2 regions of the Rhodovibrio salinarum DSM 9154 genome follow, and region 1 is predicted to be linked to the other one. Evidence: riboswitches for the same ligand, from Rfam matches in the RefSeq annotation. Region 1 holds a riboswitch; the other holds the start of a gene.
What was found. A riboswitch is a leader RNA that binds a small molecule or an ion and turns the genes downstream of it on or off. The one in region 1 is predicted to bind thiamine pyrophosphate.
Positions count from the first base shown of each region.

Region 1 (7,439 bases):
TACGCCTGGCCGGGATCTTCCTCTGGGAACTGATCGCTTCGGCCGCCACGGTGGCGATCCTGGTGCTGCGCCCCGGGCTCAAGTTCCGCTCGGCGATCGTGGCGGTGCCTCTGGACACCAAGCACGACCTCGGCATCACCCTGTTCGCTAACCTGATCTCGTTGACGCCTGGCACGCTGTCGCTCGACGTGTCCGAAGACCGTAGCACGCTCTACGTCCACACCATGGACACTCAGGATGCCGAGGCGGAAAAACGCGATATGAAGCGAACCTTCGAGGACCCGATCCAAAAGGCGCTGCAATGAACCCATTCAGCGAAGTTACCGGGTTTTTGGAAGCCGCGGTCGCGATCGCCGTGGTCTTGATCGGCGTCTCGCTGCTCCTGACCTTCGTTCGACTGATCAAGGGACCGAGTCTGGCCGACCGGGTGGTCGCCCTCGATCTGCTGACTGTCCTCGCGATGGGCATCGTCGGCCTGCGCGTGATCGCCACGGGCGATGTCTTGTACCTGGAGATCGCGCTCGCCCTCGGCTTGGTCGCCTTTCTGGCGACCGTGTTCTTTGCCCGGCTGATCGAAACGCGCGGAAGCGAGCTGGATCACGGCTACGACGCCGCCGACCGGGCGAAGGAGCGCTAGCGAATGCGCGCTGCCAAGTGGAGGATTGGGTGATGACGCCTGTCAGCGAGATCATCGCCGGGGTGATGATTCTGATCGGCTCGCTCTTCGTGTTTGTAGCCGCAATCGGGTTGGTCCGCATGCCCGACGTTTATATCCGCATGCACGCGGCGACCAAGGCCGGCACACTCGGCTCCGGCTTGTTGCTGCTGGCGGTCGCCGTGCAGGCCGACACCCTGGACGTGGTGCTGCGCGCAGTCGCAGCCGTTTTGTTCCTGATCGCCACCACACCGGTTGCCGCACACCTGCTGGGCCGGGCTGCCTACCTGTCGGGCGTGCCGCTGTGGAAAGGGACCGAGCTGGACGAACTTGAGGGCAAGTACGACCGCGGCACCCGCACGCTCGCCGGCCATCTTCCCGACGACGCCCCGCACGAACCGACACGCCGAAGCTGACGCTCGGCTTTCCGCGTTCCGCGCAGCAGCGTTATCGTTCCTCTGCTTGCCAGGGAACCGCACGACGAACCAGTTGGTCGACCGCGAAGTAGAGCGTCACCGCAAAGACGGCGAGCACGAACAGCGCGGCAAACATGATATCGACCTGCATGCGCGCGTTCGCCTGCAGCATCAGATAGCCCAGCCCGGCGCTTGATCCGACCCATTCCCCGACCACCGCGCCGATCGGCGCCACGGCGGTCGCCACGCGCAGCCCTGAACCGAGGGCGGGTAGGGCGGCCGGAACCCGCATGTGCCAGAGGACGCGCGCGCGTCCGCCCCCCATCGTACGGGCGAGGTCGAGCCATCCCGGCTCGGTCCGGCGCAGACCGTCGAAAAAGGCGCTGGTCACCGGGAAGTAGATAATCAGTGTGGCCATCACCACCTTGCTCGCCATGCCGTAGCCCAGCCAGACGACCAGAATCGGTGCCAACGCAAAGACCGGAATGGCTTGGCTGACGACGAGCACCGGCAACAGCCAGCGGCGCATCGTTCGGAAGCTGGCGATCACCAGCGCACTCATTGTACCGAGCGTCAGGCCGAGGGTGAGCCCCATCAGGATTTCGGCGAACGTGACCCAGGCGTGGTTCGCCAACTGCGACCACCGCGTAAACAACACCTCGCCGACCGCGACAGGGCCGGGCAGAATGTAGGCGGGCGCCTGACTCACCCACTGCACGCCCTGCCAGAACACGAGCAGCCCTGCGAAAATCGCCATTGGACGCACGAAACGGAGCGTGGCTTCAGACATCGGCCACCTCCTGCTGCGCGCGTTTGGCAGCGGCCAGCCGGTCCAGCAGCTGGCCCTGTCGGTCTGCAACCTGCTCTGCGGGGCGCGGCGGCACGCCAGGTGGTCCGGCCACGCTGTCGTCGAGCCGCGCCGGCCGGCCCGCCATGACACGAAGCCTGTGGCCCAGGCGCAGCGCTTCCAGCGGGTCGTGGGTCACCAGCAGTACCGTGCGATCGGCCAGCAGCTCGGCGGCCAGCGCCTGTAACTCGTAGCGGGTGATCGCATCCAGACCGGCGAACGGCTCGTCCATCAGGACGACCGGGCGGTCCTCCATCAATGTACGGGCGAGGGCGACCCGCTGGCGCATGCCCCCGGACAGCTCACTCGGGCGGGCGCCGGCAGCGTTCCCCAAGCCGACGCGGTCGAGCAACGCATCGGCCTGAGCCCGCAACGCACACGTGACCGTCTCACCGCGCAGCCGAGGACCCAACAGAACGTTGGCACGCGCCGACAGCCAGGGCAGCAGCAGGTCCTGCTGCGCCATATAGGCGATGCGCCCCTGCAGCGGGGTGCCATGCCCGTCGCTCACGTCGCCGCCGGCAGCGTCTGCCAGCCCGGCGATCAGGCGCAACAGGCTGGTCTTGCCGACCCCGCTCGGGCCCAACAGGCAGGTGATCTCCCCAGCCGGCAGGTCCAGGTCGAGGCGGTCGAACAGCTGCACACCGGCGAAGGCGAGGTGGGCGCCGCGTACCCGCACGCCCGGCGCGGCCGGTTGTCGGGGAGCCTGAGCTTGCGTGTGAAGGTTGGAAAAGGGGCGGGCGCAGACGCCGCCCAGGGCGTCTGCGGGCCAGTCTGACTGGGTCAATGCACACTCTCCCTACGCCGGTACGAACCGGATCAGGTTAAGGGGTCGTCCCGCCCTACGGGACCTCTCAGCCGCTCCATGGCTCGCGGCTCCCCCGGTGAAATTCACGCGTCTCGTGGCGCTCGGCTTGCCGTACTGCGCATAGGCCTTACCATCATGTGCGCCATGCACGATGCGCCACTTCCCCAGCCTGCCGCCCAAATGTCGAGCGGACAAGAGGCGTGCACGCCGCAATTCATCGGCAGCGAGATCTATCGCCATTCCAGCTATGGCACCAAGCATCCGCTGTCGATCCCGCGGGTATCCACCTGTATCGATCTATGCCGGGCAATGGGCTGGCTGCCGGAGAACGTCTACCACGACAGTCCGCTGGCCACGCACCAGCAGTTGGCGCGCTTCCACGACCCGGCCTACATCGCCGCGGTCCAGGCAGCCGAACGCACCCAGCACACCAGCGCAGAGGTGCGCGCCCGTCACGACCTGGGGGCGCGCGGTAATCCGATTTTCCCAGAAATGTTCCGCCGCCCGGCAACGGCGGCGGGCGGCTCGATCCTGGCCGCGCGGATGTTACTGGACCGGCCGGGCAAGGTGCACAGCCCCGCTGGCGGAACACACCACGGCCAACGCGACCGGGCGAGTGGCTTCTGCTACTTCAATGATCCGGTGTTGGCGCTTTTGACCCTGCTCGATAGTGGGCTGAGTCGGGTGCTCTACCTCGATACCGATGCGCACCACGCCGATGGGGTTCAGGACGCCCTGCACGGAGATCCACGCGTGCTGATGATCTCGGTGCATGAGGACGGTCGCTGGCCAATGGCGACGGCCGCCGACGGGACGGTCAAAGGTTCCGCCCGCGACATTGCTGGCGGCGCGGCGCGCAACATCCCAGTGCCGCCCGACTTCAACGACGATGAGATGGCCTACGTCCTGGAAGCCGCGGTATTGCCACTAATCGACGCTTTCGAGCCGGAGGCCATCGTGATCCAAGGCGGCAGCGATGCCTGCGCCGACGATCCCTTGAGCCGGCTTGGTCTGTCCAATACCGCGCTGTGGCGGGTCGTCCGTTCAGTCATGGACCTGGCGCCACGCACCTTGATGCTAGGCGGTGGCGGCTACAATCCCTGGTCGGTCGGGCGGACATGGGCGGGCTTCTGGGCAGTCCTGAACGGCTTTGAGATTCCAGCGCGCGTGACCCCGGAAGCCGAACGGGTGTTGCGCGGCCTTTCCTGGCGGCATAGTCGGGGACGCAACCCGCCGGAGTCGTGGTTCACCGCGCTCGCCGATCCGCCACGGCGCGGCCCGCTGCGGCCAGCCGTGCGGGAGGCCGTCGCCGCGGCCCTCGCGGCATCACCGGTCCACGATACCGCTTGTTGATGAGGAGACTGCCGTGCTGCGCCCGCTGGTCCTGGCCATCGCCCTTCTGACCGCTTTCGTTGCCCCCGCCTCAGCGGTGGAGTTCAAGACGGATACACTCGCAATCCGCACGCCCTCGGGCGATGTGCACGAGTTCACGGTGGAGCTTGCGCTGACCGACCAGCAGCGCACCCGCGGCCTGATGTACCGCCGCGAGATGGCCGGCGACCACGGCATGCTGTTCCTGTACGACCGGGTCGGGCTGCATGCGATGTGGATGGCCAACACCTACATCCCGCTCGACATGCTGTTCATCAAACCGAACGGGGAAGTCGTCCGCATCGCCGAACGCACGGTGCCGCAATCCAGACGCCCGATCTCCTCCGGCCAACGCGTCAAGGCGGTGTTGGAGTTACGCGGCGGCACCACCGAGCGCTTAGAGATTCCGGTCGGCTCCACCGTGTTGCACAAAGCGTTCGGGACCGGACGGGACTAGCCCGATCCGGATCAGGCCAGTTCCCGCGCCAGCCGGCCAAGTACCTCTCGAAACATCTCGGGCGTCAGGCGGCCCGTGTTGGTGTTGTAGCGCGAGCAGTGGTAGCTGTCGGCCAGGATCAGGCCATCGGGCAACACGTGCCAGGCGCCGTGCGCGAAGCGGTAGTGGCTTTGGCGCAGACCGCGCGCAACCAGCAGCGTATCGTGGGCGATCTTGCCCAGCGCCAAAACAGCGCGCAATCGGCCCATCGCGGCGATTTCGCCCTCCAGAAAGGTCGATCGGCAGGTCTTGATCTCCTGCGTCGTGGGCTTGTTTTCCGGCGGCACGCACTTCACCGCGTTGGTGATCCGGCAATCGACCAGTTCCAGCCCATCGTTCGGGTTGGCGCCGAAGGTTCCACGGGCGAAGCCGACCTCGACCAACGTGGGGTAAAGCAGATCGCCCGCCCAATCACCAGTGAACGGTCGGCCGGTGCGGTTCGCGCCCTTCAGACCCGGGGCGAGGCCGACCACCAGGACTTGCGCATCGAGGTCGCCGAACGACGCCACGGGCGCGTTGAGGAAGTCGGGATGACGTTGGCGGTTATACGCGCGGAACTCTGCCAAGCGCGGACAAAGCTGGCAGTCGGCCGGTGGCTCCGGCGGCTGGATATCGAACATATCGGCGGCAGACCTGAGGATTAGCGGTTGTAGTCTTCGTCGTCGTCCGGCAGGTCGTCCATATCGCGCGGCGGCCGGTTCCGCCGCCGCTCGTCCGGCGGGGAGGTGTGAATCCGCTCGATATCCTGGCGCAGCGTCTCCAGGTCGATGAAGGTGTCAGCCGCCCGGCGCAGTTCGTCGGCGATCATCGGCGGCGAGGTGCGTATCGTCGAGATGATCGTGGTGCGCACCGCCTTGCGCTGCACCGCCTCGATCAAGCGGCGGAAGTCGCCATCGCCAGAGAACAGCACGACGTGATCGAGGTAGTTGGAGATCTCGAGCATGTCGATTGCAAGCTCGATATCCATATTCCCCTTGGTCTTGCGCCGCCCCGAGGAGTCCGTGAACTCCTTGGTCGGCTTGGTAACCATGGTATAGCCGTTGTAATCCAGCCAATCGACCAAGGGACGGATCGGAGAGTACTCCTGATCCTCGACCAGAGCGGTATAGTAGAATGCACGCACCAGCCGGCTTTCGTTGGCGAACAGCTCCAAAAGACGACGGTAATCGATGTCGAAGCCGAGCGCCCGGGCCGTCTGATAGAGGTTGGCGCCGTCGATAAAGAGCGCGGTCTTCTCCGAATGATAAAAGTGCATCTAGGAATCCTTAAACAGCAAAGGGTTTTCTGAGGCGATGTCGACGCGCTAAGGCACAGACATCTACTTGGGACGCGTTAATCCACCTCCCTGTATGAGGGCGTAGCTGGATTGGCCATGCCACGCAAGACAGTTAAGGCAGACGGCTGGGTGTCATTGTCATGATTTCTTATATCGCCCTCGGGGCCAACCTTGCCTCGGAGCGCTTCGGCCCGCCGAAGGCCACGCTGACGGCCGCATTGGCGCTGATGGCGGAGCGCGGGCTGCCGGTCGCCGCACGCTCCAGCTGGTACGAGAGTGCCCCGGTTCCGATGAGCGATCAGCCCTGGTTCATCAACGCCGTCGTGCGTCTGGACGCAACGCCTGACCCAGGTCCGCTCCTTGAGACCCTGCACGCTTTGGAAGCCGAGCTGGGCCGGGTGCGGTCGATCGCTAACGCTCCGCGTGCTGTCGATCTGGACCTGATCGATGCCGGCGGTCGGGTAAGTGCGTCAGACGACTGGCCGGTTCTGCCGCATCCACGCCTACACGCGCGCGCCTTCGTCTTGATGCCGCTGAAGGAAATCGCACCCGATTGGCGTCATCCAGCAACCGGCACACACATCGACACACTTCTGGCCGCCCTGCCAGCCGATCAGAGCTGCCGCAAGATACCGGACACCCAGGCGGAGTCTTGAAACCACGGGGCGCGCACCATATAACGCACGATAGACATTTCCCGAACATCCGGCTTCAGGAGACAGCGACGCCATGGCGCGCGTAACGGTCGAAGACTGCATCATCCGCATCCCCAACCGCTTCCAACTGGTGATGATGGCCGCCCAGCGGGCGCGCAACGTCTCCGCTGGGGCCCAGCTCACCGTGGACCGTGACCGCGACAAGAACCCGGTCGTTGCGCTGCGCGAGATCGCCGACAGCACGATCGCGCTGGACGAGCTCGAAGACAGCCTGATCCAGAGCCAGCAGAAGTACGCGGCCCGCGAAGACCAGGACGAAGACGTGCCCGAGTTCGACGCCCTGGAAGGCGAACTCGAGGCCAGCGCACAGATGGCCGAAGAACTGCGCCCAGCGGGTGTCGACGCCGGTGCGGAAGGCACGGACGCCTCGGCCAGCGACGAGTCCGAAGGTGAGGGGGTCTCGCTCGAGGAAATGCGTGAACAGGAAGCCGAGACCGATACAGGCGCGCAAAATCAGGACGGCGATCAATCCTGAGCCGTGTAAGCGTTGGCCGGCCGGACACGTATTACGCGCACATGACAGTGCAGCGCACATGGGAGGCTTCGCGGCTTGGCGTCCGCGAAGCCTCTTTTCTTTCAATTCCTGCTGTGAGCGGCCGTTCGTCACGGCGTCGACGGCTTGGAGCACGCCGGCATCGACCGTACATTAGACCTGGGGCGGAGGCTGGGTGAGACCCCCACCCGCCGACATGGCCTCGCACCGCCAACCAGCACCAGCAACGCGACCCAGCCGGGACACGCGGCAGCCCGGCCCTGACACGAGCCGCAGCGCGGACGTTCTTCGATGATGCGCCAATTCGAACTGGTGGAGACGGTTAAGTCCTACGACGGCAACGTCGACGAGGACGCGCTGA
Region 1 is NZ_KI911559.1:2,538,659-2,546,097, forward strand. Features, by position in the region: gene RHOSA_RS0111740 (Na+/H+ antiporter subunit E) at 1-305, shown strand, start outside; gene RHOSA_RS22090 (MrpF/PhaF family protein) at 302-637, shown strand; gene mnhG (monovalent cation/H(+) antiporter subunit G) at 670-1,071, shown strand; gene RHOSA_RS0111755 (ABC transporter permease) at 1,103-1,861, opposite strand; gene RHOSA_RS22095 (ABC transporter ATP-binding protein) at 1,854-2,705, opposite strand; TPP riboswitch at 2,697-2,811, opposite strand; gene RHOSA_RS22100 (acetoin utilization protein AcuC) at 2,907-4,079, shown strand; gene RHOSA_RS0111770 (DUF192 domain-containing protein) at 4,093-4,554, shown strand; gene RHOSA_RS0111775 (uracil-DNA glycosylase) at 4,566-5,213, opposite strand; gene RHOSA_RS0111780 (LabA-like NYN domain-containing protein) at 5,234-5,848, opposite strand; gene folK (2-amino-4-hydroxy-6-hydroxymethyldihydropteridine diphosphokinase) at 6,010-6,525, shown strand; gene rpoZ (DNA-directed RNA polymerase subunit omega) at 6,599-7,060, shown strand; gene RHOSA_RS0111795 (RelA/SpoT family protein) at 7,370-7,439, shown strand, end outside.

Region 2 (7,439 bases), 1.9 Mb from region 1:
CGAGGCCGTTCGCATCGACGGGGATTCCCACGATTTTGGCGCCAGCTTCGCGGAAGGCCGACCAGGCGAGTGGGTATCCTGGATCTTCAACGGCGATGACCTGTCCTGGGGAGAGGACCGTTCTGGCCGCTACAAAAAGCGCCATTTGGCTGCCGTTGGTGACGAGGATGTCGTCTTCTGTCGTGGTCAGCCCACGCTCCGCCGTCAGATAGCGTCCGAGCGCCGAGCGGACCGCATGGCTTCCTCTCGGATCGCCATACCCCGGTGCCAGGGAGAGAGGCGTCGAGAGCGCGCGGCGAAAGGCACGGGACAGCTCGAGTCCGGGAAGTAGCCGCGGATCGGGCGTGCCGTCGGAGAATTGAAGGCGTGGCTCACGTGCAACGGGGGTGTCGGCTACCGGTTGGGAGATCTGGGGGGATCGTTGCGGATCCGCCTTTGGAGGGGAATCGGGCAGATCACGCGCGACGAACGTTCCCCGGGACGGGACGGACGCCAGCCATCCCTGCATGATGAGTTCCTGATAGGCGGCGTCGACCGTGTTGCGGTTGATCTGCAGCGTTTCCGCAAGGCCCCGGGTGCCCGGCAGGCGGTCACCGGGTTTCAGCCGTCCCCGTTCGATCTCCAGGAGAATGGACTCGGCGAGAGTCAGAAATACGGGCTTGCCCTTAGTTTCGGGCAATTCAAGCGTGATGCGCGCCATACCGGCCCACCCAATTTTTCAAAACCGGACCTTTTGAAGGAGCCGGCTGTCTTATACCGGATGTGGCGGAGGTGCGGCGACCCTTGGCCGCGGCTGGTGTGGAGGTTGCGACGATGGATAAGGCCGTCATGGCCATCCGCCATGTCCATTTCGAGGATCTTGGAACTTTCGAGCCTGTCCTGTGCGACGCGGGCTATCGGATCGACTACTGCGACGTCGGGCGGTGCGATTTGAGCGCGCTCGATCCGCTTGAGCCGGATCTGCTTGTCGTGCTCGGGGGGCCGGTGGGCGTCCGCGACACACAAGCCTATCCCTTCCTGGCTGTTGAACAGGAGATGTTGAAGGCGCGGCTGGCCGCCAACCGTTCGACCTTCGGCGTTTGCCTTGGGGCGCAACAGATTGCCGCCACGTTGGGGGCGGAGGTGGCGGCAATGCCCGTCAAGGAGATCGGTTTCAGCCCTCTGACCGTCTCTGATGCCGGCCTGCGAACCCCGTTGCGCCATCTCGAAGACGTCGCGGTTCTCCACTGGCATGGTGATGCGTGCGTGCTGTCCGAACGCGTGCCGGCTCTCGCCTCGACGCCTATGTGCAGCTCCCAGGCGTTTGCGTTGGGGGCCAATGTCATGGGCGTTCAGTTCCATCCGGAGGCGCGGGTGGAGGACCGCCTCGAGCATTGGTTGATCGGCCATGCCGCCGAGTTGGCAGCCAACGGGGTCGATCCGGCCGTGCTCCGGCAGCAGGCCGCGCGCCATGGGAAGGCTCTGCGGTGTGCGGGGCAGGCAATGTTTTCGGAGTGGCTCGCGGAGTTGCAGCTATGACGGCAACGCTTGATCATCTTTTGATTGGCGCTGTTGCGCCGATTGGTTCTCGGGGCGTGCCAAGCGGCATCGACAAGCGATCGGTCGACGCGCGCATTTGGCTTGGCCGGGAAGGGTGCGAGGGCGATGCCCAGGGGGACCGCAAGCGCCATGGCGGGCCCGAGAAAGCGGTTCACCAGTATCCGGTTGATCATTATGGGCTTTGGCAGGCCGATCTCGGGTCACTGGAATGCCTGTCTCGACCGGGGGCGTTCGGCGAGAACCTGTCGGTTGCCGGGCTGAGCGAAAGCGATGTCGCGGTTGGGGATGTCTATCGCCTGGGCCAAGCCCTGATCGAGGTGTCGCAGGGACGTCAGCCGTGTTGGAAACTCAACGTGCGGTTCGGGGTCCCCGACATGGCGCTGCGTGTCCAGCGGTCGGGGCGGACAGGTTGGTACTACCGCGTGCTGGAAGCGGGGTATGTGCAGGCCGGCGACAGTCTGCAACTCGTCGACCGTCGCGCGCCGGAATGGACGCTGCACCGTCTTTGGCGCGCCTTCTATGTCGACAAGCTGAATGGAGACGAACTGGCCGGGATTGCGGCGCTTGGAAGACTGAGCGAGAGCTGGCGACACCTTGCCGAACGCCGTTTGGTGAACCGCAGCGTCGAGGATTGGTCCACGCGACTTTACGGCCCCGACCAAGATCGGGCCGGAGAGTCTGCTGATCGGACGCCTAGGGAAAATCAGGTCACCGGGCGCGCAGGCTCCGAGGACCGGTAAGCCGCGGCCGCATCTGGGGCTGTGTAAGTGGGGCAAGCCATTCAAGAAGAAGCACCCCTGTCCTGCTTGCCAGCACGCTTGAAAGGGGAGCGTTATGCGACCGAAAATTTGGGGATTTGTCGCCGCTGCTACATTTGTTTCGTGTTGGCTGTTGTCCACTTCGGCGGCGGATGCAGACAGTGAAGCTCTCTTGAAGCTGTCGGAAGAGCAACTCAATCGAGAGGTTTGGGGCGGTGACGCATGTGCTGAGTGGGTGTTGCAGGCGGACGCTATCCACGGCGAGGTTCAGACCGCAAAGGCAGGGACACGCGACGATCAGCAGATTCGGGCGGAACTCCGCGAGGTCAGCCTTCAAGGGGAGGCGCCGAGCAGCGCAGGGTACAAGATGACGGAATTTCTGATCGACAACGCCGTGAAGGGCATGACCCGAGCGGAGTTGCGCGCGGGGGTCTTAGGCATTTGCCGCCGGTACGCGCCAGGGAGTGTCCGGTTCGACGGCGTGTGGCAGCCCAATCCGGCTCAACGGGAATAGATGGTGCGGAAGTGGCCTCGCGCGTCCAGGCGCTCGGGGCGATGACAGTCTGATGACATATTAGGCAGAGAGCGGACTCGCGCCCGGTTCTTTGCATCACAAGATTCATCCCCAGGGTTGTCCCCCGATTTTGTGAGTCCTTCCGGGGAAGAACGGCTTGGCCGCTTGGGGCGGTTCTATCCTGGTCCAACCTAGAAAGGTTGTTTTAAAACAGGTAGTTAACCGGCGCTTGCGAGGTGTGCGTTGCTACAGGTCGTTTTTGGTGTGGAATTCCCGCGGAGCTGAACCGACGCGCGAGGCGGGAAATGGTCCACAAGCGTGCGGACGCGCACAACTCCTGGGGTATCCCCTTGGTGCAGGCGGTCTTAACGAAATTATCGCTGGCCTGACGCCCAAGACAAGCGTATCACCGGACTCGTCCGCCTGACGTGTCGTAGCGTGCCTGCCGGTCGGTTCCGTACCGTCCGTCCGGAGTTCCGGAGACCATGAGGGCCGACGTCGTGCAATCGATTGTCCCGCACTGGCTGCCGGCCAGGGACATCGACCCTAGAGATGAGAGATTGGAAAGCATCATGGCGACCGGAACTGTTAAGTTCTTCAACACCACCAAGGGCTACGGCTTCATCCAGCCGGATGATGGTGGCAAGGACGTGTTCGTGCACATCACTGCCGTTCAGGCGGCCGGCATGGACGGCCTGCGCGAAGGCCAGAAGGTTTCCTTCGAGATGGTGACCGAGCGCGGCAAAACCGCTGCCGGCAACCTCAAGGAGGTGTAAGCGCGCGGCTTTCCAGCCAAACGCAATCACTGAAAGCGCCCGCCGGTTCCGGCGGGCGCTTTTTCTTTGGGGTGACGCGTGGTTTACGGCGTTGCCGAGGCGTTGAGCGGCGGTAGCTCGACGGCGTACTGCGTGACCGGCGGCACCTCGTCGATCGTGTCGTGCTGCGCCAGGAACGTGGCGAACTGCTGGTAGCGGGCGGTGTCGAGAGCGGCCGGTCGGAGGGCGAAGCGTGGGATGGTGTCCGGAAAGGCCCGTTCGTTGAGCGCGTTCTGCACGTCCGGGCGGTCTTCGCGGAAGATATCCCAGCTCTTTTCGGGGTGGTTGATCAGGTACTGCGTCCCCCGCTCGATGGCGTTCAGGAAGCGGCGGAGCCGGGCGTCGTCCACCCGGTCGCGATGGGCGATGAAGATCAGTTCGTCATAGGCCGGCACGCCGTGCGCCTCGGGGTAGAAGACGCGGGCTTCGGCGCCCTCCAAAGCCAGTTGGTTGACTTCGAAGTTCCGGAAGCCGCCGACGATCGCGTCGACCCGGCCGCTCAGAAGCGACTGCGACAACGCGAAGTTGACGTTGACCATCTCGACCGAATTCGGGTCGATGCCCGCTTCTGTCAGCATCACCTGCAGCATGGTCTCCTCGAAACCGCCGACCGAGTAGCCGACCGTTTTGCCTTCCAGGTCGGCAAGGCTGTCGATCTGGCTGTCTTGCAGCGTGATCACGGTGTTGAGCGGCGTCGCCACCAGCGTGCCGACGCGCACCAGCGGCAGGCCCTGGTCGATCTGCATGTGCAGGTTGGGCTGGTAGGAGACGGCGAGATCCGCCTTGCCGGTGGCGACCAGTTTGGGCGGATTGCTCGGGTCCGCCGGCTCCTGCAGGGTCACCTCGAGTCCGGCATCGGCGAAGAAGCCGCGCTCCTGGGCGATCACGATCGGGGCGTGATCGGGGTTCAGGAACCAGTCGAGCACGAGGGTCAGTTCCTCGCGCTCCGCTGCACGCGCCGGCAGGGCCAGCAGGGTCAGCGCAAGCACCGCTGTAAGACAGCGGATCGTCGATTGCATCAATGGCATGGCACGGACCTCCGTTCGGGCGCGCCGCCGGAGCCTTGCCGGACGGCGCGGAAGTGGACGGAAGATCCGGGATGAGACGCATGGCGCAACGCCGACCGGGGAGACAGGCGGGGTGTCAGACACGCCAAAACCCGCATACACGCCAGCCCCGGTCCGCATTCCGTTCCCTAACGCCGGCATGACCCGGATCAGGTTCGAACGGTCACCGCCGTAACGAGGGTCGCCAGAATCGCTGGCGGCGCCCGCCCGGCCGGTTTCTCAGCCCCTTGTCACCGGGGCTCCCGTCGGAACGCTTCGTGACGCGCACGTTGGCCCGGTTGGGGCAGGCGGTCAAGCATCCCGCGCGAATTGCGGAGGCGGTGCGCAAACAGGACGTTCGGACTGGTTGTCGCCGCGCGACGCGCCCGCTAGGTTGCGCGCCATCCCGCCCGCGTCGGCGCGGCGCGGTACGGTCCCCGCTTCACGTGTCAACCACGGCGTCTGCGACATGCACTTCCTGGATTTCGAAAAACCGATCGCGGAACTCGAGGGTAAGATCGAGGAACTGCGTCACCTGACCGACGATTCCGAGGTCAACATCCAGGAGGAGGTGCAGAAGCTGCAGGCCAAGGCCGAGCGGTTGCTGCGCCAGACCTACGCCCGTCTGACGCCCTGGCAGAAGACGCAGGTCGCCCGGCATCCCGAACGTCCGCACTTCGGCGATTACATCAGCCGGCTGGTCGACGATTTCCAGCCCTTGGCCGGTGATCGCGTATATGGCGAGGATTCGGCGATCCAGGGTGGTCTGGCGCGGTTCCGCGGCTATTCCAGCGTCTGGATCGGCCAGGAGAAGGGCCACGATACCGCCACCCGCGTGCGTCACAACTTCGGTATGGCCCGGCCCGAGGGCTATCGCAAGGCGCAGCGGCTGATGCGGTTGGCCGAACGCTTCCAGGTGCCGGTCTTCACCCTGGTCGACACGCCGGGCGCCTATCCCGGCGTCGGCGCGGAGGAGCGCGGCCAGGCGGAGGCGATCGCTCGGTCGATCGAGACCTGCCTGGACGTCAAGGTCCCGCTGATCTCGGTGATCATTGGCGAGGGCGGTTCCGGCGGCGCGATCGCGCTGGCCAGTGCCAACAGCGTCTACATGCTGGAGCACTCGGTCTATTCGGTGATCTCGCCCGAGGGGTGCGCGTCGATCCTGTGGCGCAGCGGCGAGCACACCAAGGATGCCGCCGAGCAGCTGAAGCTGACCGCGCAGGACCTGCACAAGCTGCAGGTGATCGACCAGGTGATCGAGGAACCGCTGGGCGGCGCGCACCGCGACAAGGTGGCGACGATCGATTCCGTCGGCGATGTGCTGGAAGGTGAACTGCACCGCTTGCGCGGTTTCACCGGTGGCGCGTTGCAGCGCAAGCGCCGCGACAAGTACCTGGAGATGGGCCAGGTCGGCCTAAGTTAACGTCGTCGGTTGGTGCCTTTGCTGCATCAACTGGCCATGGAGGCCGGCGCCGCCTGCGCGTCATCCGGCACGTAGGCGTCGATCTCGGCGAATGCGGTGGCGGCTTCGGTGTTGAGCGCGTCGATCAAGGGCCCGTGCTGGTCGCTATTCGGGGTGTTGCGCAACTGTTCGGCAACGCTCGCAAGCCGGTCGAACCCGTAGTTCGCCGCCGCGCCACGCAAGGCGTGGGCTTGCTGTCGGATCGACTCTTTGCGCACCGTTTCATCGGCGATTTCGTCCACCGCGTTCAAGGCGTTCAGACAGGCTTGGGTGCCCTCAGGCCAGGCCCGCAACAGATCGCGAACCGCGACGCGCCGAGCGTGGTCTCCAGATCGGTACGGAAGCGGGCGTTCCAGACGGGCAGTTGCGGACCAGGGTCAACCGGTTCGGATGTTGGGGGCGCCGCCGCTGTGTTCGGGGCGCGGACGGGGCTCAGCGCCTGTGCGAGGGAAACCAGCCGTGACCAATCGACCGGCTTGGTCAGGAAACCGTCCAGGCCGCTGCTTTCGTACCCGGCCTGATTCTCCGGCGTGGCGTCGGCGGTTAGGGCGACGATCGGGGTGCGAGCCGGGGCGCCCGGCAAGGCCCGGATCGCACGCACCGCGCTCATGCCGTCCATCACGGGCATGTGCATGTCCATCAGCACCAGGGCGAATGTCTGCTCGCCGGCGGCCTGTACCGCGTCGACCGCGGCCTGACCGTCGGCCACGGGCGTCACCTCCGCGCCCAGCGCGTGCAGCATGCCGGTCAGGATCGTCCGGTTGGCATCGACATCCTCCGCCAGCAGGATGCAGCGGCCCGCCAACGGCTGCTCGGTGACCAGTTCCTTGAGTGTGCCGTCTCCCGGCTGCGCCGGGACGTTCTCTGGGTCCGCGGCGACCAGGGGCAGGCTGACAGCGAAGCAGGAGCCGACTCCATATGTGCTAGCCAGTGTGATGCCGCCACCCATCGCACGGGCCAGTTTGCGGCTGATTGCCAATCCCAGTCCGGAGCCGCCGAATCGGCGCGCGGTCCCGGCCTCCGCCTGCTCGAACACGTCGAAGACCGCCTCCTGGCGGTCGGCCGGGATGCCGGGTCCGGTGTCGCGCACCTGGACGATGAGGTTCGGGCCATCCGCTGTGTCTGGGCCCAGGTCGACCGAAATCTCGATGAACCCGCGTTCGGTGAACTTGACTGCGTTGCCCATCAGGTTGTGCACGATCTGGCGCAGGCGCTTGGGGTCCGCCATCACCGCGGCCGGAACGTCCGGATCCCGGCGGCAGGTCACCTCCACGTTCGATTGCGCGCGGCCTGTGAACAGGGAAA
Region 2 is NZ_KI911559.1:621,337-628,775, forward strand. Features, by position in the region: gene pdxR (MocR-like pyridoxine biosynthesis transcription factor PdxR) at 1-700, opposite strand, end outside; gene RHOSA_RS0102915 (glutamine amidotransferase) at 814-1,518, shown strand; gene RHOSA_RS20010 (MOSC domain-containing protein) at 1,515-2,279, shown strand; gene RHOSA_RS0102925 (hypothetical protein) at 2,374-2,811, shown strand; gene RHOSA_RS0102930 (cold-shock protein) at 3,384-3,587, shown strand; gene RHOSA_RS0102935 (ABC transporter substrate-binding protein) at 3,671-4,654, opposite strand; TPP riboswitch at 4,801-4,949, opposite strand; gene RHOSA_RS0102940 (acetyl-CoA carboxylase carboxyltransferase subunit alpha) at 5,142-6,095, shown strand; gene RHOSA_RS0102945 (Hpt domain-containing protein) at 6,122-6,376, opposite strand; gene RHOSA_RS23935 (ATP-binding protein) at 6,391-7,439, opposite strand, start outside.
Region 2: another riboswitch for thiamine pyrophosphate. It lies ahead of RHOSA_RS0102935 (ABC transporter substrate-binding protein); the one in region 1 lies ahead of RHOSA_RS22095 (ABC transporter ATP-binding protein).